2 regions of the Leucobacter sp. GX0328 genome follow, and region 1 is predicted to be linked to the other one. Evidence: predicted binding sites of a transcription regulator. Region 1 holds the regulator's gene; the other holds the start of a gene.

The links. The regulator HrcA, encoded in region 1, represses chaperone genes, less so after heat shock. The targets are predictions, from matches to a motif close to TTNGCACTCGNNNNNNNCGAGTGCNAA.
Region 2: the regulator HrcA is predicted to act here: its motif matches at 4,478-4,504, upstream of groES (co-chaperone GroES).

Annotation. Positions count from the first base shown of each region.
Region 1 covers NZ_JBSGPC010000004.1:57,209-68,239, forward strand. The annotation lists gene ACUYTF_RS12675 (CNNM domain-containing protein) at 1-1,129, opposite strand, end outside; gene ybeY (rRNA maturation RNase YbeY) at 1,126-1,587, opposite strand; gene ACUYTF_RS12685 (PhoH family protein) at 1,584-2,573, opposite strand; gene ACUYTF_RS12690 (HIT domain-containing protein) at 2,563-2,913, opposite strand; gene ACUYTF_RS12695 (hypothetical protein) at 3,002-3,694, shown strand; gene ACUYTF_RS12700 (16S rRNA (uracil(1498)-N(3))-methyltransferase) at 3,719-4,474, opposite strand; gene dnaJ (molecular chaperone DnaJ) at 4,489-5,586, opposite strand; gene hrcA (heat-inducible transcriptional repressor HrcA) at 5,646-6,698, opposite strand; gene hemW (radical SAM family heme chaperone HemW) at 6,909-8,153, opposite strand; gene ACUYTF_RS12720 (DUF1990 family protein) at 8,155-8,958, opposite strand; gene lepA (translation elongation factor 4) at 8,955-10,808, opposite strand.
Region 2 covers NZ_JBSGPC010000001.1:240,337-251,367, forward strand. The annotation lists gene ACUYTF_RS01035 (SURF1 family cytochrome oxidase biogenesis protein) at 1-192, opposite strand, end outside; gene ACUYTF_RS01040 (GuaB3 family IMP dehydrogenase-related protein) at 195-1,316, opposite strand; gene guaB (IMP dehydrogenase) at 1,406-2,908, opposite strand; gene rarD (EamA family transporter RarD) at 3,041-3,940, opposite strand; gene groES (co-chaperone GroES) at 4,100-4,396, opposite strand; gene ACUYTF_RS01060 (DUF4190 domain-containing protein) at 4,651-5,106, shown strand; gene ACUYTF_RS01065 (THUMP-like domain-containing protein) at 5,125-6,357, shown strand; gene tsaD (tRNA (adenosine(37)-N6)-threonylcarbamoyltransferase complex transferase subunit TsaD) at 6,526-7,677, opposite strand; gene rimI (ribosomal protein S18-alanine N-acetyltransferase) at 7,674-8,150, opposite strand; gene tsaB (tRNA (adenosine(37)-N6)-threonylcarbamoyltransferase complex dimerization subunit type 1 TsaB) at 8,143-8,805, opposite strand; gene tsaE (tRNA (adenosine(37)-N6)-threonylcarbamoyltransferase complex ATPase subunit type 1 TsaE) at 8,802-9,311, opposite strand; gene ACUYTF_RS01090 (holo-ACP synthase) at 9,308-9,694, opposite strand; gene glmS (glutamine--fructose-6-phosphate transaminase (isomerizing)) at 9,705-11,031, opposite strand, start outside.

The DNA of each region.
Region 1 (11,031 bases):
CGACCGAATCGACCTCGTCGTCCTCGAGCTCGATGTCGAAGAGCTCTCCGAGCCGCTCGACCGAGAGGCGGGCGCTCACGAGCAGCGACCCGTCGGCCTGCAGTTCGACCTCCGCGACCTCTCGGTCGTGCTCATCCGAGATGTCGCCGAGCAGCTCCTCGATGAGATCCTCGAGGGTGACCAGGCCCGATATCCCGCCGTACTCGTCGACCACGATCGCGAGGTGGGTCGCTTCGCGCTGCATCTGCCGCAGCAGTTCGTCGGCGCGCTGCAGCTCGGGGGCGAACATCGCGGGCTTCATGATGCGGGTGACGAGGGCCGTCTCGGCCTCCTCGGGCCGCCTGAACAGGAAGCCGCTGGCGTCGCGCAGGTGGACGATGCCGGCGATCTCGTCGATGTCGCCGTCGAAGACCGGCATGCGCGAGTGGCGCGAGGCGAGCAGCTGCTCGAGCGCTTCGCGCACGCTCGCCTCGTTCGATACCGCGATCATGTCGATGCGCGGCACCATCACCTCGCGCACGAGGGTATCGCCGAATTCGACGAGCGAGTGGATGTATTCGCGGTCGTCATCCTCGAGCACGGCGTGCTCGGCGGCCTGGTCGACCATGGACAGCAGCTGCTGCTCGTCGCGGATGCGCCCCGAGGAGCCGGCCCGCCCCGGGGTGACGCGATCGCCGAGGCGGATCAGCCCGGTCGCGATCGGCCCGAGGATGATGCGCAGACCGCGCACGAGCCGCGCGGTCGTGCGGATGAAGGCGTCGGCGTGATGCGTGCCGACCGTGCGCGGGCTCGACCCGACGAGCACGAAGGTGGCGGCGGTCATGACGAGGCCGGCGACGATCAGCGTGAGCCAGATGCGGTCGAGCGAGTATGCGAGCACGAGCGTGATGAGCACGGCGGAGAGCGTTTCGGTGAACACGCGTACGAAGCCGATGGTGTTCAGATGCGCGCGTTCGTCGTCGGCGATCGCCTGGATCGCGCGCCCGGTCTGGGTGCCCTCTTCCGCGAGGGCGAGCAGATCGGCCTTCGAGCGCACGCCGAGGGCCGCGTCCGTCGCTGCGAGCAGCCCGCCGAACGAGAGCAGCAGCACCGCGGCCGCCAGCAGCAGTGCGGCGAGGCCGGGGCTCACCGGGAGCGCTCGCGCATGGCGAAGGAGAGCAGCAGATCGCGCTGCAGGCCGAACATCTCCGCCTCTTCATCGGGCGTCGCGTGGTCGAAGCCGAGCAGGTGCAGCATGCCGTGCGTGAGCAGCACCGAGATCTCCTGCTGCAGGTCGTGACCGGCGGCCTCGGCCTGCATCTCGGCGACCTGGGGGCAGATCACGACGTCGCCGAGCAGCCCGGCCGGGGTCTTCGCGTCGACGCGCCCGGGGCGCAGCTCGTCCATCGGGAAGCTGAGCACGTCGGTCGGGCCCGGCTCGTCCATCCATTGGACGTGCAGCCGTTCGATCGAGGCTTCGTCGACGAGCAGCACGCCGAGCTCGGTGTCGGGGTGCACGTGCAGCGATTCGAGCACGAAGGCGCTGAGCCGCTGCAGGCGCGTCTCCTCGACCTCGATGGCCGACTCGTTGTTGATCTCGACACTCATGAGGCGTCGTCCTTTCGCTGCTGTATGCGCTCCTCGTAGGCAGTGTACGCATCGACGATGCGCCCGACGAGACTGTGCCGCACGATGTCGTCGGCGGTGAGGGACGCGAAGTGCATGTCTTCGACATCGTGCAGAATGCGGCTCGCGACGCTCAGCCCGCTCGAGCGCAGTGGCAGGTCGGCCTGCGTGCTGTCGCCGGTGATGACCATCTTCGAGCCGTAGCCGAGGCGGGTGAGGAACATCTTCATCTGCTCGGGTGTGGTGTTCTGCGCTTCGTCGAGGATGATGAACGCCTCGTTGAGGGTACGGCCGCGCATGTAGGCGAGCGGCGCGACCTCGATCGTGCCGTTCGCGAGGAGCCGGGGCACGAGCTCCGGGTCCATCATCGAGCCGACCGCGTCGAAGAGCGGTCGCAGATAGGGGTCGATCTTGTCCTCGAGGCTGCCGGGCAGGTAGCCGAGGCGCTCCCCCGCTTCGACGGCGGGGCGGGTCAGGATGATCTTCGCGACCTCGCGCTGCTGCAGCGCCTGAACGGCCTTGGCCATCGCGAGGTAGGTCTTGCCGGTGCCCGCCGGGCCCGTGCCGAAGACGATGGTGTTCTCGTCGATCGCATCGACGTAGGCGCGCTGGCCGGCGGTCTGGGCCCGCACGGACTGGCCCCGCACGGAGAGGATCGGCTCGCCGAGCGCGCGCCCCGCAGCGGCCCCTGCCCCGTTCTGCACCATCTTCGTGACGGCCTGCACATCGGTGCGCGAGACCGCGCCGCTGAGTCGGGCGACCTCGAGCACCTCGGCGACGACCTGCTCGGCCCGGCGCACGGCCTCGATCGGCCCGCGCAGCGACAGTACCTCGTCGCGCGCATGGAAGGACACATCGGGGTGCTGCGCCTCGAGATCGGCGATGAGCTGATCCCTGTGGCCGAGGAAGGCCGCGAGATCGACCCCGGTGAGCCGTACCGTGCGCTGCAGTTCCGGTTCAGGAGCCAACGAGCGAGCTCTCCCCGAATGCGCCGGCGAGCACGTGGGCGTGGACGTGGAAGACGGTCTGGCCGGCGCTCGCGCCGTTGTTGAAGATGAGCCGGAACTCGCCGTTGGCGCGTTCGGTCGCGATCTGCTGGGCCACCGCGATCATCTCTGCGAGGGTCTCGGGAGAGCCGGCCGCGAGCTCGGTCACGTTCGCGTACTCGGTCGACTTCGGCACGACGAGCACGTGCAGCGGCGCCTGGGGGGCGATATCGGGGAATGCGATGACGCGGTCGGTCTCGGCGATGATCTCGACCGGGATCTCGCCCGAGACGATCTTGCCGAACACGGTTTCTTCTGCCATGCGCTCAAGTCTACAGCGAGGTCCGCCGCGGCGTTCCGGGCCCCAGGGGTCGACGGGCCCGCATTCCGCGTTCTGGCAGAATGAAGCGGTGACCGAAACCTCGACCGAGCGGAGCGGCGGGCCCCCGTCGCGCCGACGTCTCCGACGGACTGCGCTCGGGCTCCCCGCAGTGGCGGTGCTCGGGGCGCTGCTCGTCGGCGTCGGTCTGCCGCTCGCGAACCCGCTCTTCCCCGCGAGCGAGGTGTCGTCGTGCACGATCGGCAAGAAGCTGATCCGCGAGCGCCGGGTGATCGTGCCGAAGCAGGTCAGCGACTGCGGCCGGTTCGTCTCGCGCCAGCGGGTCGCCTGCTCGAGCGACCCGGGCACCGAGGTGCCGCTCATCGCGGGGGTCACCTACGATCTCGTGGTGCGCGGCCCCAGGCTGGGCCGGCTGACGTCGCCGACCATCGCCTCGGCCACGGTATCGGAGGTGCAGAAGTACCCTCGGACCGCTGCCGGAGCCGACCTGGAGAATTCGTGGAGCGGGGCCGCGCACGCCCTCATGGAAGAGTTCTCGGTCGAAGCGCTGCGCGCCTTCGACTACGAGCAGCCGCCCTACGATGCGGAGTGCGAGGTCGGTCGCAGCGTCATGACGACGAAGGGCATCCAGTTCGTCGACGCCGAACGGGCGGCTGAACTGCTCGCGCCGCCGCCCGGCACTGCGCCGCGCGCACCGCTGCTGCCGTGCAGGGGCTTCCCGTGCACCGACCCGTTCGACGACCTGCCGCCGCAAGCGCCTTGAGGCGCGGCGTCGCCGCCGAGGGCTCTACCAGCGGCCGAGCGCCGTAGCCAGCACCGCGAGGGCGGCGGGGCCCGCCGACGAGGTGCGCAACACCGTATCGCCGAGCACGAGCGTACGCGCACCGGCGGCCTCCAGGGCATCGAGTTCGGCGTCGGCGAAGCCGCCCTCCGGGCCGACCACGAGCACGATCTCGTGCGCGGCGCGCGCCGCGCCGCCGTTCGCCCACTCGGAGAGTCGAGCGCCGCTGCGCGGATGCAGCGCGATGACCTCGGTGCCCGCGGCACCGGCGAGGGTGCAGAGCTCCGGCAGACCTACGGGCCGGTCGATGCCCGGAATGCGGGCGCGGAGCGACTGCTTCGAGGCCTCGCGGGCGATGCGCGCCCACTTCGCGACGCCCTTATCGGCCTTCTCGGCCCCCCACCGCGACACGGAGCGCGAAGCCTCCCACGGCACGATCGCGTCGACGCCGAACTCGGTGGCCTGCTCGACGGCCCGCTCGTCGCGGTCGCCCTTCGCGAGCGCCTGCACGAGCACCACGCGCTGCGCGGGCGCGGGCGCGGCGTGCCCCGTGTCGAGACGCACCGAGAAGCGGTCCCGCTCCAGCGTCACCACCTCGCCCGAGCCGATCGCACCGGAGCCGTTGCCCACCGAGATCCGCTCTCCGAGGCGCAGGCGCGAGACCTTCACGGCGTGACGCGCTTCGTCGCCGACGACCTCGACGGTCGCGCCGGCGCCGAAGGCACTGTCGTCGAGGTCTTCGCGGTAGTAGAGGTTGGCCATCTCGCGCTCGCCTCCTAGCGGAAGAAGCGGTCCCTGATCTTGCCGAAGAAGCTCTGGTGGAACTCGCCGAGATGCGGCGCGTCGTCCTTCCGGAGCGCGGCGAGCTGCCGCACCAGATCCTGCTCCCGCTTCGAGAGCTTCGTCGGAGTCGCGACCTGCACCGCGATCTTGAGGTCACCGCGGTTCGTCGTGCGCAGCCCCTGGATGCCGCGCCCGCGCACCGTGATGATGTCGCCCGATTGCACCCCGGCCTCGATTTCAACGGGGATCTCCCCGTCGAGGCCCTCGAGCTTCGACTGCACGCCGAGGATGGCGTCGGTCATCGACACCTGCATGGTGCACAGCAGGTCGTCGCCGTCGCGGCTGAAGATGTCGTGGTGGGTGACCCGGAACTCGATGAAGAGGTCGCCGTTCGGGCCGCCGCCCGGGCCGACCTCGCCGCCGCCGCGCATCTGGAGGCGGGTGCCCGTGTCGATGCCGGAGGGGATGTCGACCGGGATCGTGCGCCGTTCGCGCACGCGGCCCTTGCCGCCGCAGGTGATGCACGGATGCTCGATGACGGTGCCGTAGCCCTGGCAGCTGCCGCAGGGGTGCATCGTCACGACGTTGCCGAACAGCGAGCGCACCTGGCGCTGCACCTGTCCCTGGCCGCCGCAGACGTCGCAGGTGACGGGGTGCGTGCCGGGCTGGCAGCAGCTGCCCTGGCACGTGTCGCACAGCACGGCCGTGTTGACGGTGATGTCGCGCTGCGAGCCGAAGATGACCTCGTCGAGCGCGACGTCGACGCGGATCATGGCGTCGTCGCCGCGTTCGGAGCGGGAGCGCGGGCCTCGCTGGCCCCCGCCGAAGCCGCCCCCGCCGAAGAACGTCTCGAAGATGTCGCCGAAGCCGCCCATGCCGCCGTTCGCGTCGCCGCCGACGTCGTAGCGCTGGCGCTGCTCGGGATCGCTCAGCACGTCGTAGGCGTGGGTGACCGCCTTGAAGCGCTCGGACGCCTCCTCGCTCGGGTTCACGTCGGGGTGCAGCTCGCGCGCGAGACGGCGGTACGCCTTCTTGATCTCTTCGGGGGTCGCCTCACGAGAGACTCCCAGCGTTTCGTAGTGATCGGCCACGTTCTCGCTCCTCAGCAGATGGTGTCGTGTTCAAGCGGCGCGCTGCCCGCGCGCCGAGGTCAATGGTCTTCGTCGAGCAGACGGTTCAGGTATCGTGCGACCGCGCGCACCGCGGCCATGTTCCCCGCGTAGTCCATGCGCAGCGGGCCGAGCACTCCGAGTCGCGACGACGATGCGCCGTCGCTCTCGTAGCTCGACGCGATCACGGAGGTCGCCTGCAGCCCGTACGGGGCGTTCTCGCGGCCGATCGAGGCCGAGACCTCGCGCTCGTCCTGCACGAGCTCGCCGAAGAGCCGCAGCAGGGTGACCTGCTCTTCGATCGCCTCGAGCACGGTGTGCAGGGATCCCGAGAACTCCTCGGGCCGGGAGAGGTTCGCGGCGCCCGAGATGACGATCTTCTCGCTCCGGTTCGCCTGCAGCTGCGCGCTCACGAGCTCGAGCAGCAGCCTGACGAGGTCGGTCTCCTGCGGATGCGCCCATTCGGCGATCGTGTCGCCGAGCGCGGAGAGCGCTGCGATGCCGGCGTCGACGTCGGCGCCGACGATGGCGTCGGCCAGCCGGTCGCGCAGCCCGTGCACCCAGGTCTCGGTCACGAACGATGCCGGCAGACGGGTCATCTGCTGCTCGACGACGCCGCTGCCGAGGATGAGTACCGAGAGCACCCGGTCCTGGCCGAGGACGACCAGGTCGATGTGCCGGATGGTCGTACGGCGCAGCGAGGGGTACTGCACCACCGCGACCTGGTTCGTGAGCTGCGCGAGCAGCCGCACCGAGCGCACCATGGCATCGTCGAGATCGCTCGATTCGCCGAGGAACCGTGTGATGGCTGCGCGCTGCGCCGTTGTGAGCGGACGGATCTTCGCGAGCGTGTCGACGTACAGCCGATACCCCTTGTCCGTGGGGACGCGCCCCGACGAGGTGTGCGTCTGGGCGATCAGCTCGTCCTCCTCGAGCAGCGCCATGTCGTTGCGGATGGTGGCCGCCGACACGCCGAAGCTGTGCCGGTCGACGATGGCCTTCGACCCGACGGGCTCGCTCGACGCGATGTAGTCGCCCACGATCGCGTGCAGCACGGCGAGACTGCGTTCGGAGACGTTGCGTTCACCGCTCATGCGCATCCTCTCCCATCGGTCGACCCTCTGCGGGGTGAAGTCCTCGGCCGCGCCCGGCCCGTCGCACTCGGGTGCATTTGGCACTCGCCATGACTGAGTGCCAGTCTAACGCACGAGGAGTTCGCGGCCGATCCCGGCGGTCGGCGTTCGCGCTCCGCTGATTCCGCGGGAACCCGTCGGTGCCGAACCCGCTACGCGGCCCGCCCGCGATCAACCCGCGAGCAAGCGGTGCACGACGGTATCGGCGAGCAGCCGACCGCGCAGCGTCGGAACGATCCTCCCGCCCGCGGTGCCGTCGGCGGCGATCGCGGCGCGACCGTCGATGAGACCCTCGGCGATGAGCCCCGGCACGGCCCGCCGCTCGTCTGCATCGAGTACCGCGATCGGCAGGCCGTCGGCGATGCGGGTCTCGAGGAGGATGCGCTCCTCGCGCCGGGCCTCGTCGCTCAGCACCTCTCGGGCGTGCGCGGGCGAGACGCCGGCGTGCATGCGCTGCGCGTACGCCGCCGGGTGCTTCACGTTCCACCACCGGGTGCCGCCGACGTGGCTGTGCGAACCGGGGCCGGCGGCCCACCAGTCCTCGCCCGTCCAGTACGAGAGGTTGTGCCGAGACCGGGTCTCGGGGCTGCGCGACCAGTTGCTGATCTCGTACCACGAGAACCCGGCGGCGGCGAAGCGCCCGTCGGCCAGCTCGTACATCTCCGCGTGCAGATCGTCGTCGGGTTCGGGCACCTCGCCGCGGCGGATCTGGGCCGCGAGCTTCGTGCCGCGCTCGACGATCAGCGCGTAGGCGGAGATGTGGTCGGGCTCGGTCGCGAGGGCCGCATCGATCGACCGTTCCCAATCGGCGAGGCTCTCCCCCGGCGTACCGTAGATGAGATCGACGCTCACCTGCAGCCCGGCCGCTTTCGCCCAGCTCGTCACGAGCGGGATGCGCTCGGGCGTGTGCGTGCGGTCGAGCGTGGCGAGCACGTGCGGCACCGCGGACTGCATGCCGAAGCTCACCCGCGTGAAACCGGCGTCGGCGAGGGCCGCGAGGTATTCCGCGTCGACGGAGTCGGGGTTGGCCTCGGTGGTCACTTCGGCGCCCGGTGCGAGCCCCCACTCGTCGCGGATGCCCGCGAGCATGGAGACGAGGTCGGTCGCCGGGAGGAGCGTCGGCGTTCCGCCGCCGAAGAAGACGGTGCTGACGGGGCGCTCGACCACGCCGGAACGGCGCAGCACGTCGGCGCCGAACGCGAGCTCGCCGCGCACTTCGCCCGCGTAGTCGTCGCGGCTCGTGCCGGCGAGCTCGGTCGCGGTGTAGGTGTTGAAGTCGCAGTACCCGCACCGTACGCGGCAGTAGGGCACGTGCACGTAGACCCCGAACGCGCGTTCGGCCGAACCGACGGCGGCGCTCGCGGGGAGCAGACCGGTCTCGGGAGCCGGGTCGCCCTCGGGCAGAGCCGACGGCACGCTACTCGCCCGTCGCGCTCTCGTGCGAATCGACGGGCTCCGCGGCGGCCTCCGAATGGTCCGACGTCTCCGCGGGCTGCGCAGTCGCCTCGGGCTCCGCGGCGGCCTCCGCTCGCGCCGTGCCCGTCGAGGCGCCCGCGGTCACGGTCGCGGCGGCGCCCGGCGCCAGCGCGCCGATCTGCAGTTTGACGGCGTCGATGGCCGCGCGCAGGTCGGCGCGCGCCTTGAGGCCCAGCAGGCCGTTCTTGGCCGGGGTCAGGAAGCCGCGGGCCACGGCCCAGACGGTGTCGTCGTCGCGGCGCTCCACGACGAAGCGCTGCTCGCCGATCGCGCCGAGCTCATCGCCGGTGCCCCAGGCGAATCCGACGCGGCGCTCCTCGTCGACGGTGTAGACGATGAGCACGCGCCGCGCGATCCCGCCCTGCAGCGCGATATCCGCGCTCGTACCCGCATTCAGATAGGGCTCGCCGTCGGGCCCGAAGGTGTCCTCGCGGGGCGCGGCCGCCTGCGCGACGCCGTGCTCGTCGAACTCGACGCCTTCGTACTCGTCATCGGGTCCGCGCTCGACGACCTCGACCGTCATGCCGGCGCCGCGCTGCGCGCCCCAGGTCATGAGCAGGCTCGACGCCGAGAGGAAGCGCTCCTCGCCGCTGCCGAGCCGCTGCTCCTCCTCGTAGGGCGTGCTGCCCTCGGGCGGGAAGCGGAGCAGATCGGGGTCGCGGGTCGCGCCGATCGAAGCGTACGCGGCCGGCATGCCGACATGACTGCTGCGCCGCCCGCCGTGGTCCCGGTTCGAGCTCGTCATTTCTTCGACCCCTCCTTGCCCTCCACATCTCCGGACAGCGCGGCGATGAACGCCTCCTGGGGCACCTCGACGCGGCCGACCATTTTCATGCGCTTCTTGCCCTCCTTCTGCTTCTCGAGCAGCTTGCGCTTGCGGCTGATATCGCCGCCGTAGCACTTGGCGAGCACATCCTTGCGGATGGCGCGGATGTTCTCTCGCGCGATGATGCGCGAGCCGATCGCGGCCTGGATCGGCACCTCGAACTGCTGCCTCGGGATCAGCTTGCGCAGGCGCTCGGTCATCATGGTGCCGTAGTGGTACGCGTTGTCCTTGTGGACGATCGCGCTGAACGCATCGACCTTGTCGCCCTGCAGCAGGATGTCGACCTTGACGAGATCGGCCTCCTGCTCGCCCATCGGCTCGTAGTCGAGCGAGGCGTAGCCCTGCGTGCGGCTCTTCAGGTGGTCGAAGAAGTCGAAGACGATCTCGCCGAGCGGCACGGCGTAGCGCAGCTCGACCCGCTCGCCCAGGTACTCCATGCCGAGCAGGCTGCCGCGGCGGCTCTGGCAGAGCTCCATGATCGTGCCGACGTAGTCCTTCGGGGCGAGGATCGCGACGCGCACCATCGGCTCGCGCACCGAGGCGATCTTGCCTTCGGGGTACTCGGACGGGTTCGTCACCGTCACCTCGGTGCCGTCCTCCGCAGTCACCTCGTAGACGACGCTCGGAGCGGTCGCGATGAGGTCGAGGTCGAACTCGCGGCGCAGGCGCTCGGAGATGATCTCGAGGTGCAGGAGGCCGAGGAAGCCGCAGCGGAAGCCGAAGCCGAGCGCCACGGAGGTCTCGGGCTCGTACTGCAGGGCCGCGTCTTCGAGCTTCAGCTTGTCGAGGGCCTCGCGCAGCGCCGGGTAGTCGCTGCCGTCGATCGGGTAGAGGCCCGAGAAGACCATGGGCTTGGGGTCGGTATAGCCGGGCAGCGCTTCGTCGGCGCCGTGGATCTTCGACGTGATCGTGTCGCCGACCTTCGACTGGCGCACATCCTTGACGCCCGTGATGAGGTATCCCACCTCGCCGACCGCGAGCCCCCGGGTCGCACGCGGTTCGGGCGACGACACGCCGATCTCGAGCGCTTCGTGATCGCTGCCGGTCGACATCATCTGGATCTTCTCGCGCGGAGCGAGCTTGCCGTCGACCATGCGCACATAGGTGACGACGCCCCGATAGGGGTCGTAGACCGAATCGAAGATCATGGCGCGCGCCGGGGCCTCGGCGTCGCCGACCGGTGCGGGGATGCGCTCCACGACCCGGTCGAGCAGGGCCTCGACGCCCATGCCGGTCTTGCCCGACACCGCGAGGATGTCGGCCGGGTCGCCGCCGATGAGGTCCGAGATCTCGCGCGCCACGCGCTCGGGGTCCGCCGCCGGCAGGTCGATCTTGTTGAGCACGGGGATGATCTCGAGATCGTGCTCCATCGCGAGGTAGAGGTTCGCGAGCGTCTGGGCCTCCATGCCCTGGGCCGCATCGACGAGCAGAATGGCGCCTTCGCAGGCCGCCAGGGATCGGCTGACCTCGTAGCTGAAGTCGACGTGGCCCGGCGTATCGATCATGTTGAGGGCGTACTCGACCCCGTCGGCCTGCCAGTGCATGCGCACGGCCTGCGACTTGATCGTGATGCCGCGCTCGCGCTCGATGTCCATGCGGTCGAGGTACTGGGCGCGCATCTCGCGCTCGGGCACCGTGCCGGTGATCTGGAGCATGCGGTCGGCAAGCGTCGACTTGCCGTGATCGATGTGCGCGATGATGCAGAAGTTGCGGATCTTCGCGGGGTCGGTCGACGCCGGCACGGGAGGGTTCACACTACGAGGAGACATCGCCTGCCATTATCGCATGATCCGGCCGTGCGACCGGCCAGGCGGGCGCCGTTCGGCGAGGCGCGCCGCGCCGCGAGATTTCGGCCCTCGCTGCCACCGATCGGGGGGCGATCTGCTAAAGTTGATTCTTGGCTTGCGTGTGGAGATCATCCACACCCTCTGCAAGGTGCCCTCTCTCACCGCGCAGAACAATCCCGACTGACCTGAAGAATCGTAAGGAATC
Region 2 (11,031 bases), on a different contig from region 1:
GTACTCGACGCTGTCGAAGGCGTCGGTGCGGATCGCGTTGTCGAGCTGCCACCGGCCGAGCCAGGCGAACCCCGCGGCGACCGCCAGCGCGAGTGCGAGCGCGGCGATCCACCGCGGCCGCGTCGCGACGCGCGCGATCGTGGGGTCGCCGAGGTACTCGGGCTTACGGGAAGCGGGCTCGGTACTCGTCACTGTCACCGTTCGGCGTAGACGATGCCGACGCGCTGGAACTCCTTCAGCTCGGAGTACCCGGTCGTCGCCATCGCGCGGCGCAGCGCGCCCACGAGGTTCGCATCGCCGTCTGCGGTGTGGGCCGGGCCGTTGATGACCTCGGCGAGCGGCGCCACCGGCGCGACCTGCAGGCGCTTGCCGCGCGGCAGATCCTCGTGGTGGGCCTCCTGGCCCCAGTGCCAGCCGCGCCCCGGAGCGTCAGACGCCTTGGCGAGCGCCGTGCCGAGCATGACGGCGTCGGCACCGCAGGCGATCGCCTTGATGAGGTCGCCGGAGCTGCCGAGACCGCCGTCGGCGATGACGTGCACGTAGCGGCCGCCCGACTCGTCGAGATAGTCGGAGCGCGCGCCCGCCACATCGGCGATCGCGCTGGCCATCGGTGCGCGGATGCCGAGCGTCGCGCGGGTCGTCGACGATGCGCCGCCGCCGAAACCGACGAGCACGCCCGCAGCGCCCGTGCGCATGAGGTGCAGCGCCGACTGGTAGGTCGCCGCCCCGCCGACGATGACGGGCACGTCGAGCTCGTAGATGAACTGCTTCAGGTTGAGCGGCTCGCGCCCCTCGACCGACACGTGCTCTGCAGAGACGGTGTTGCCGCGGATGACGAACAGATCGACGCCGGCGTTCACCACGGTCTCGGTGAACTGCGCGGTGCGGTGGGGCGAGAGCGCCCCGGCCACCGTGACGCCGGCTTCGCGGATCTCGCCGAGCCGCGCGGTGATGAGCTCGGCGCGGATCGGCGCGGCGTACATCTCGCGCATGCGCTTGACCGCGGCGACTTCATCGGTGATCGTCGAGAGCTCTTCGAGCAGCGCCTCGGGGTTCTCGTGCCGGGTCCACAGGCCTTCGAGGTTCAGCACGCCGAGACCGCCGAGACGGCCGAGCTCGATCGCCGTCGCGGGCGACATCACCGAATCCATCGGGGCGCCGAGCACCGGCAGCCCGAAATGGAACGCGTCGATCGACCAGGAGGTCGATACCAGCTCGGGGTCGCGGGTGCGACGGGTCGGCACGATGCCGATCTCATCGAAGGTGTACACGCGGCGGGCGCGTTTGCCCCGCCCGATCTCGATCTCGTTGCTCACCCTGCCAGTCTATCCGCTCGCTCCTGACAGACGGCGGAAGGGGGCGGAGCAGTTCAAGCCGCTCCGCCCCCTTCCGGGAAGTGCCGTATCTAGCGCCGGTAGTTGGGCGCCTCGACGACCATCTGCACGTCGTGGGGGTGCGATTCCTTGAGCCCGGCGGAGGTGATGCGCACGAACTCGCCGCGCTCCTTGAGCTCGTCGATGGAGCGCGAACCGACGTAGAACATCGACTGGCGCAACCCGCCGACCATCTGGTGCACCACCGTGCCGACCGAGCCGCGGTAGGCGACCTGGCCCTCGATGCCCTCGGCGATGAGCTTCTCATCGCTCGGCACGTCGGCCTGGAAGTAGCGATCCTTCGAGTATGAGGTGCGCTCGCCGCGCGTCTGGAGGGCGCCCAGCGACCCCATGCCGCGGTAGTTCTTGTACTGCTTGCCGCCGAGCAGCACGAGCTCGCCCGGGCTCTCGTCGGTGCCCGCGAGGAGCGACCCCATCATCACCGAGGATGCGCCGGCGACGAGGGCCTTCGCCACGTCGCCCGAGTACTGCAGACCGCCGTCGGCGATCACCGGAACGCCCGCCGGCGTCGCCGCCTTGGCCGCCTCGTAGACCGCGGTCACCTGCGGCACGCCGACGCCGGCGATGACGCGGGTGGTGCAGATCGAGCCGGGGCCGACGCCGACCTTGACCGCGTCGGCCCCGGCCTCGACGAGCGCCTTCGAACCGGCATAGGTCGCGACGTTGCCGCCGATGACGTCGACACGCGCGAATGCGGGGTCGGCCTTGATCTTCGCGATGATCTCGAGCACGCCGCGGCTGTCGCCGTTGGCGGTGTCGACGATGATGACGTCGACGCCCGCGTCGACGAGGGCGCCCGCGCGCTTCCACGCGTCACCGAAGAAGCCGACCGCGGCACCGACGAGCAGGCGCCCCGCATCGTCCTTCGCCGAGTTCGGGTACTCCTCCTCCTTGTCGAAGTCCTTGACCGTGATGAGACCGGTGAGCTTGCCCGCGTCATCGACGAGGGGCAGCTTCTCGATCTTGTGCTTGCTGAAGATCGCCGCGGCGTCGGCGCGCGAGATGCCGGTCGGCGCAGTGATGAGCGGCATGCGCGTCATAGCGTCCTCGACACGCACGTTCGCGCGATCCCTGGGGGCGATGAACCGCATGTCGCGGTTGGTGATGATGCCGAGCAGCGTGCCGTTCTGGTCGACGACGGGCAGACCCGATACGCGGTACTCGCCGCAGAGCGCGTCGACCTCGGCGACCGTCGCGTCGATCGTGGTGGTGACGGGGTTCGTGATCATGCCCGCTTCGCTGCGCTTGACCCGGTCGACCATCTCGGCCTGATCCTGGATCGACAGGTTGCGGTGCAGGATGCCCATGCCGCCCTGGCGCGCGAGCGCAACGGCCATGCGGGTCTCGGTCACGGTGTCCATCGCCGCCGAGATGAGCGGGATGCCGAGGCGGATGCGTTTGGTGAGCTGGGTCGACGTATCCGCCTCGCTCGGAATGACGTCCGTGTGCGCGGGGAGCAGCAGCACGTCATCATAAGTCAGACCGGTGAACGCGAAGGGGTCACGCTGTTCCATAAAACCTCATCTATGTTGTGGCTGGGCCTGGGGGCGCGGGGTCGACTGATGCGGGCGGCCGCCGTACCACTATTCAGTGTAAGGGATCGCGGCGGGTGCGGCCTCGGAACGGCTGCGCCTCGGGCGAACGCCCTATTCCCGGAAGACCGCGGCCTGCCGCCGCCCCGTTCTGACCATGTCGAACACGAGGATCGCGAGCGCGCACCAGACGCCGAGGAAGCCGGCCCAGCGCCCGAAGGTCATCTCCTCGTGCAGCACGAAGTAGCCGTAGAGGAAGTTGATGATCGGGGTGAGGAACTGGATGAAGCCGAGCGTCGACAGGGGCAGCCGCCTGGCGGCCTCGCCGAAGAGCACGAGCGGGATCGCGGTCATCACGCCGCTCAGCATCAGCAGCACCGTGATGCCGGTGCCGTGCGAGAGGCCGGTGAGCCCCGCGAAGACGCCGACCAGCACGAGCTGGACGACTGCGATCGGCGCGGAGGCGAGGGTCTCGATCATGAGGCCGGTGATGCCGTCGACCTCGCCCGTGCGTTTGCGCAGCAGCCCGTACATGCCGAACGAGAACGCGAGGCCGAGCGCGATCCAGGGGAACGAGCCGTAGGCGATCGCCGAGACGAGCACGCTCACCGCCGCGATCGCGACCGCGGTCCACTGCAGGCGGCTGAGGCGCTCCTTCAGGAAGATGACGCCGAGCACGATCGTGAAGAGCGGGTTGATGAAGTAGCCGAGCGCGGTCTCGATGACGTGGCCGGTGATGACGCCGATGATGAAGATCTGCCAGTTGGCGTAGAGCATGAGCGAAGACAGCGCGAACCAGCCGAACTGCTTCGGGGTGCGCAGGATCGCCCGGACGAGGCGCCATCTGCGCAGCACGGTCACCGCGACGATGCAGACGGCGAAGGTGGTGGCGACCCGCCACGGCACCACCTCGAGCGGGTTCACGACCGCGATGAGGGTGAAGTAGAAGGGGAAGGCGCCCCAGAAGGCGTACGCCCCGATGCCGAAGGCCAGGCCGGTGCGTGTGCTGCTCATCCGCACCAGTCTAGGGCGCGGGCGGGGATGGATCGCGCACCGGGAACGCTTCCGCGAACCCGCCTGCGAACGCGCAGGAGCCCGCCGGGATGATCCCGACGGGCTCCTGCTGATGCCCGGGCGCGGTGCGCGCCCTCAGGGCGAGTGCTCGGTGAGCGCTCAGCGCTCGATGACCGCGAGGATGTCGCGGCTCGAGAGCACGAGGTAGTCCTGGCCGCCGGCCTTGACCTCGGTGCCGCCGAACTTCGAGTAGATCACGATGTCGCCGACGGCAACGTCGACGGGGATGCGGGTGCCGCTGTCCGAGACGCGGCCGGGGCCGACTGCGACGACCTCGCCCTCCTGGGGCTTCTCCTTCGCACTGTCCGGGATCACGAGACCCGAAGCGGTGGTCTGCTCCGCCTCGACCTGCTTGATGACGATACGATCTTCGAGCGGCTTGATGGCTACCGACACGGTTGACCTCTTTCTGATGACAAGGTGACTCTCGCGCCCCACCACTTCGGTCGGGCTCTGCAGCAAAGTCTATGGCCGTCGCTGGCACTCTCGCAAGGTGAGTGCCAATGATTCGGCCGGGGATCGCGCTCAGCGAACGGCCGCCGCCGCCCTGCGGCCGCCCGCCTCGAGAACGGCGGCGCGAAACGGCGGTGTGGAATAATCGACGGCGACGCCTGAGCGCGCCTGCTCGGCCGACCGGAATCGAGGAAACCATGACGACCCCCGACACCCCGCAGCCCACGTCCGCACAGCCCACGGTCCCGCTGCCCGACATGCAGCTCCCCTCGGCGCAGTTCCCCGAGGCCGTCGTCGCGGGCTCGGAACCCGCCCCCTACGTCGCCCCGCTCCCCGCGCCGCCCGCCACCGCTCCTGCCGGCGCCACGACGCTCGCCGCGACCAATGCCTTCGCGCTCGTCTCCATCGTGCTCGCCTTCCTGTCGCCGATCGCCGCGATCGTCTTCGGGCACATGGCCCTCAGCCAGATCAAGCGCAACGGCGACGCCGGCCGCGGCCTCGCCCTCACCGGCACCATCATCGGCTACGCCTCGCTCGCCATGGTCGCGCTGTTCTTCATCTTCTACATCGGCTTCATCTTCATCATGCTCGGCACGATGGGCGCCGCCATCTCGGGCATGGAAGGCGCCTGGGACGATTCCTACGCATACTGACCCGCCCCGCACCCGAGCATGACGCGCGCAGACGGCCCCGACGGGCCGCCCGGCTGGCGGGCCCTGCTCGCCCCGGACGGCGCGGAACGCCTCCGGGGCGTCGAGGCCGAGATCGCGGGCGGCAGCGACCCCTCCGCCGTCGGCGCCGCACTGCGGCGCGCGGGAGCAGAACCCGACGAGGTCTCGGCACTGCTCACGCAGGCCGACCTGCGGCGCCGCGCGCGGGCGAAGTTCGGCGCACTCGCCTCGCGGCTGCTCTTCACGCCCGCGGGGCTCGAACAGGCGACCCGCGCGCCGATCGCGGCGCTGCATGCGGCTCGCTTCGCGCGCGCGGGTTGCGCATCGGTCGCCGACCTGGGCTGCGGCATCGGAGCCGAGTCGCTCGCGATCGCAGGCGCGGGTCTCACTCCCGCCCCGGTCGAGCTCGACCCGTTCACGGCACGACTGGCGGCGCACAACCTGCGGGCGGTCGGCTGCGACGCCGAGGTGCGGGTGGGCGACGCGGAGGCGCTGCCGCTCGCGCACGGCGTCGACGGCGCCTTCCTCGACCCCGCCCGACGCACGGCCGGGCATCGGGATACGAGACGCCTCGCTTCGCACGGGGACTACTCCCCCTCGCTCGGCTTCGCCTTCTCGCACGGCGACCGGATGCCGACCGGGGTGAAGCTCGGCCCGGGGCTCGACCGCGACCTCATCCCCGAGAACGCCGAGGCGCAGTGGGTGTCGAGCGACGGGCAGCTCGTCGAGATGGGGCTGTGGTTCGGCGCCGCCGCGCGACCCGGCATCGGTCGCGCGGCGCTCGTGCACCGCTCGGGCCGCGATGGCGATGACCACGTGCACGAGCTCACCGCTTCGGCCGACACTCCCGATGCCGAGGCGCGCGGCCTCGGCGAGTTCCTCTACGAGCCCGACGGCGCCGTCATCCGCGCGCGCCTCATCGGGCTGCTCGCCGAGCAGCTGGGGGCGGGCATGGTCAGCGCGCGCATCGCCTATCTCACGGGCGACGAGCTCGTCCCGACGCCGTTCGCCGCCGCCTTTCGCGTGCTCGAGCGGCTGCCGGCGAAGGAGAAGCAGCTGCGCAAGGCGCTCGCCGCGCGCGAAATCGGTCGCCTGGAGATCAAGAAGCGGGGCGCCGACGTCGACCCTGCGCAGCTGCGGTCGCGTCTGAAGCTGCAGGGATCGCGGAGCGCGACGCTGTTCCTCACCCGCGAGGGCGAGCGCCACGTCGCGCTCCTCGCCGAGCGCTGCTGACGGACACCTGCGCCCGAACTTCGGCTCTCACCCGTATTTCGGATGAGAACCGGGGATGCGATCCGAAATACGGGTGAGAGCCGAAGTTCGGGCGGGGTAAACAGCCGGCAGGGCGGGCAGGCGGCAGGGCGGGCAGCCTGCAGTCGACGAGTCGAGCAGGCGACGGGTCTAGGCGACCTGGATCTCGGTGACCGGCAGCGTCGAGTCGGCGCCGAAGCCGAGCGATGACGGCGCGTGGCCGGCCGCCACGAGCTGCGCGCCGAGCGATGCGATCATCGCCCCGTTGTCGGTGCACAGCGACAGCGGCGGCACGCGCAGCTCGACGCCCGCGGCGGCGCAGCGCTCCGCGGCGACCTCGCGCAGGCGCGCATTCGCGACGACGCCCCCGCCGAGCAGCAGCCGCGGTACGCCGAGGTCGGCGCACGCGGCGAGCGCCTTCGTGAGCAGCACGTCGACGACGGCCTCTCTGAAGCTCGCGGCGACATCGGCGACGGGCACTTCGAGCCCCTCGGCCTCGCGCTTCTCCACCCAGCGGGCGACCGAGGTCTTGAGCCCCGAGAACGAGAAGTTGTAGCGGTTCTTCGCCATATCCTTCGGCAGCGTCAGGCCGCGGGGGAAGCGGATCGCCGTCGGATTGCCGTCTGCGGCGGCGCGGTCGATCTGGGGGCCGCCGGGGTAGGGCAGCCCGAGCAGGCGGGCGACCTTGTCGAAGGCCTCGCCGGCGGCATCGTCGATCGTCTCGCCGAGCATCTCGACGTCGCCCGTGAGGTCGCGCACGACGAGCAGCGACGTATGGCCGCCCGACACGAGCAGCGCGACCGTCGGCAGTTCGAGCTCGCCGATGTCGCCGACGGCGGGGCGCAGCCCCTCGCTCTGCAGCAGGTCGGCGCCGACGTGGCCGACGAGGTGGTTCACGGCGTAGAGGGGCAGCCCGCGCGCGACCGCGAGCGCCTTCGCGGCGGAGACGCCCACCATGAGCGCGCCGGCGAGGCCGGGGCCGCAGGTCACCGCGACGGCGTCGATCTCGTCGAGCGTCACGCCGGCGTCTGCGAGCGCGCGGTCGATGGTCGGGGTCATCGCTTCGAGGTGCGCACGCGCGGCGACCTCGGGCACGACGCCGCCGAATCGTGCATGCTCCTCCATCGACGACGCGATCGCATTGGCGAGCAGCGTGCGGCCGCGCACGATACCAACGCCGGTCTCGTCGCAGCTGGTCTCGATGCCGAGCACGAGCGGCTCGACGCTCGTGCCATAAGCACTGCCGAGCGGCTCGACACTCGTGCCATGAGCGCTCCCGAGAGGCTCGCGGTTCGGGCTCATCGCCGGTCCTCCAGATTCAGCCGCATGACCACGGCGTCGACGTCGTCGGGTTGATAGTAGCGGGGGCGCACGCCGATCTCCGCGAAGCCGAGCGAGGCGTAGAGGCCCCGGGCGGGCGGGTTGTCGGCGCGCACTTCGAGAAACACCTGGCGGGTGCCCCGTCGGTCGGCCTCGTCGAGCAGTTCATCCATGAGGCGTCTGCCGTGGCCCGCACCGCGCACGGCGGGTGCGAGCGCGATGGTCTGGATGTCGCCGTCGTCGCCTACCGCGAGAAGGCCGGCGTAGCCCTGCACGGCCCCGGCTTCATCGACGAGCACGATATAGCGGCGGAAGTCGCCCGTGAGCTCCGAGCGCAGCGCGCCCTCGCTCCAGGCCTCGCCGCCGAACACGGCGCGTTCGATCGCGAGGATCGCGTCGAGATCCGATTCTTCGGCCGAGCGGATCGAGAGCTCGCCCGCCACCGCATCAAGCACTCGGAATGACCTTCTTCGGCCCCGACGACACGAGCACGTCGGGCTGGCGGATGTACAGGGCGCGGTCGGATTCGAAGGCGAGGCCGGCGGCCAGGCGACGGGCGGCGAGGCGCACGAGCCCGCTCGCCGGAATGCGCTCGGGCCAGATCTCGCCTACGACCGGGGCATGGTCGGTGCGGGCGACGAGTCGCGGCCCGTCGCTGCGCACGGGGATGCCCGCCCAGTCGACGCCCGAGTAGTCGGTGACGAATAGTTCGCGCCGCCGGGCATCCTGCACGACGCGCACGCCGGCTTCGGCGCCCCGCAGGTGATCGAGCGCGACGGCCTCGTGTCCCTGCAACGGCAGGAGCGGCACGGCGCGCGACTGCGCGAAGACGTGCGCGGCGGCGATGCCGACGCGGAGCCCGGTGAACGGGCCGGGCCCGATACCTGCGACGACGCCGGTCACCCGCTCGGGCGCGACGCCCGAGCGGTCGAAGACCTCGGCGAGCAGCGGGCCGATGAGCTCGGCGTGGCCGCGGGGGTCGTCGCTCGAGACCTCGGTGATGCGCCCGTCGGCGCCGAGCGCGATGCTCGTGCCGATGGCCGTGTCGATCGCGAGCAGCACCTGCCCGCCGAGCTCGGGCGCCGCGATATCGCTGTGCGCGTCGGTCATGCGAGCACTCCCCTCTGCCATCGGGGCCCGTGCCCGGCGATGGTGACGATGCGCGGTTCGACGAGCTCGTGCTCCGCGTCGGTTTCCGCCTCGGGCCCCGCGCCCGCATCGACGGCCTCCCCCGCGCCGACCGGGCGCTCGATCACGATCTCGACCCACGACTCCTGCTCGTCGATGAGGCCGGCGCCCCACTCGGCGACGACGACGGAGGCCTCGAAGTCGATGTCGAGGTCGTCGAGCTCGGTCGCATCGTTCAGACGGTAGGCGTCGAGGTGCACGAGCGGAGCACCGCCGACGAGCGACGGGTGGGTGCGCGCGAGCACGAAGGTCGGGCTCTGCACGGGCCCGCGTACGCCGAGGCCCTCGCCGATGCCGCGCGTGAGCGTCGTCTTGCCCGCGCCGAGCGGCCCGGTCAGGATGAGCAGGTCGCCGGCAGCGAGCACGCGCCCCAGCCGCAGGCCGAGGTCGTGCATCGCATCCGGGTCGGCGATCTCGAGCCGCGTCATCGCGCGCCTCCCCCGGGGGTCTCCGCGTGCGGGTCGCGCTCGATGATGACGAACGCGGTGGCGACGCCGGCGTCGTGCGTCATCGAGAGGTGCGCGCGATGCGCGCCCTTCTCGGCGAGCGCCTCGGCGAAGCGCGGCGTCGAGATGAACGCCGGCGCATCGCCCCGATCCCTGGCGACGCTCATGTCGTGCCAGCGCAGTTCGCCCGAGCCGCCAAGCGCCTTGATCAGCGCCTCCTTGGCGGCGAAGCGCGCGGCGAGCGAGACGAGCGACAGCCCGCGCTCGGTCGGCGTGAAGAGCCGTTCGAGCAGCGCCGGGGTGCGCTCGAGCTGCCGCTCGAAGCGCGGGATGTCGACCGTGTCGACGCCGATGCCGACGATCATGCTGCGAACGCTACTCGACGGTGACGGACTTCGCGAGGTTGCGCGGCTGATCGACGTCGAGGCCCTTCGCGGTCGACAGCTCGAGCGCGAACCACTGCAGCGGCACGACCTGCAGGATCGGGTCGAACAGCGGATCCGAGAGCGGGATGCGGATGACGTCGTCGGCGTACGGCAGCACCGCGGTGTCGCCCTTCTCGACGATCGCGATCACCCGGGCACCGCGTGCGCGGATCTCCTGGATGTTCGAGACGACCTTCGAGTGCATGAGCGGCGCGGTGCGCGGGCTCGGCACGAGCACGAACACGGGCTGGCCGTGGTCGATGAGCGCGATCGGGCCGTGCTTCAGCTCGCCCGCGGCGAAGCCCTCCGCATGGATGTAGGCGATCTCCTTCAGCTTCAGCGCGCCTTCGAGGGCGATCGGGAAGCCGACGTGGCGGCCGAGGAAGAGCACCGAGCGGGTGTCGGCCATCCAGTGCGCGAGCTGAGCGATCTGCTCGTGGGTGTCGACGGCCTCGCGCACCTTCTCGGGCAGCGTCTCGAACTCGGCGACGGCCGTGGCCGAATCGTCGTCCGAGAGGGTGCCGCGCACGCGGCCGAGGTGCAGACCGATGAGGTAGAGCGCAGTGATCTGGGCGGTGAAGGCCTTCGTCGACGCGACGGCGACCTCGGGGCCGGCGTGCGTGTACACGGCCGCATCCGACTCGCGCGGAATGGTGGCGCTCTGCGTGTTGCACACCGAGACGGTCGTGGTGCCGCGCTCGATCGCGTACTTCACGGCCATGAGCGTATCCATCGTCTCGCCCGACTGGCTGACCGAGATGACGAGGGTGCGATCGCTGAGCACCGGCTCGCGGTAGCGGAACTCGTGGCTGAGCTGCACCTCGACGGGCACGCGCGCCCACTGCTCGATCGCGTACGAACCGACCTGTCCCGCGTACGATGCGGTACCGCAGGCGATGATGACGATGCGGTCGATCTCCTTCAGGCGGTCATCGAGCGGAGTGAGCTCGGGCACGACGACCGCGCGGCCCGAGAGGCGGCCGCGCACGGTGTTCGCGACCGCCTCGGGCTGCTCGTTGATCTCCTTCGCCATGAACGACGACCAGCCGCCCTTGTCGGCCGCATCGGCATCCCACTCGACCTCGAACTCGGCGAACTCGACCGCAGCGCCGTCGAAGTCGGTGATGCGCACGCCCTCGGGCGTGATGATCGCGATGTTGTCCTCGTCGACAGCGACGGCGCGACGCGTCGAGCTGACGAATGCGGCGACGTCGGAGCCGAGGAAGTTCTCGCCGTCGCCGAGGCCGACGACGAGCGGCGAGTGGTGCCGGGCGGCG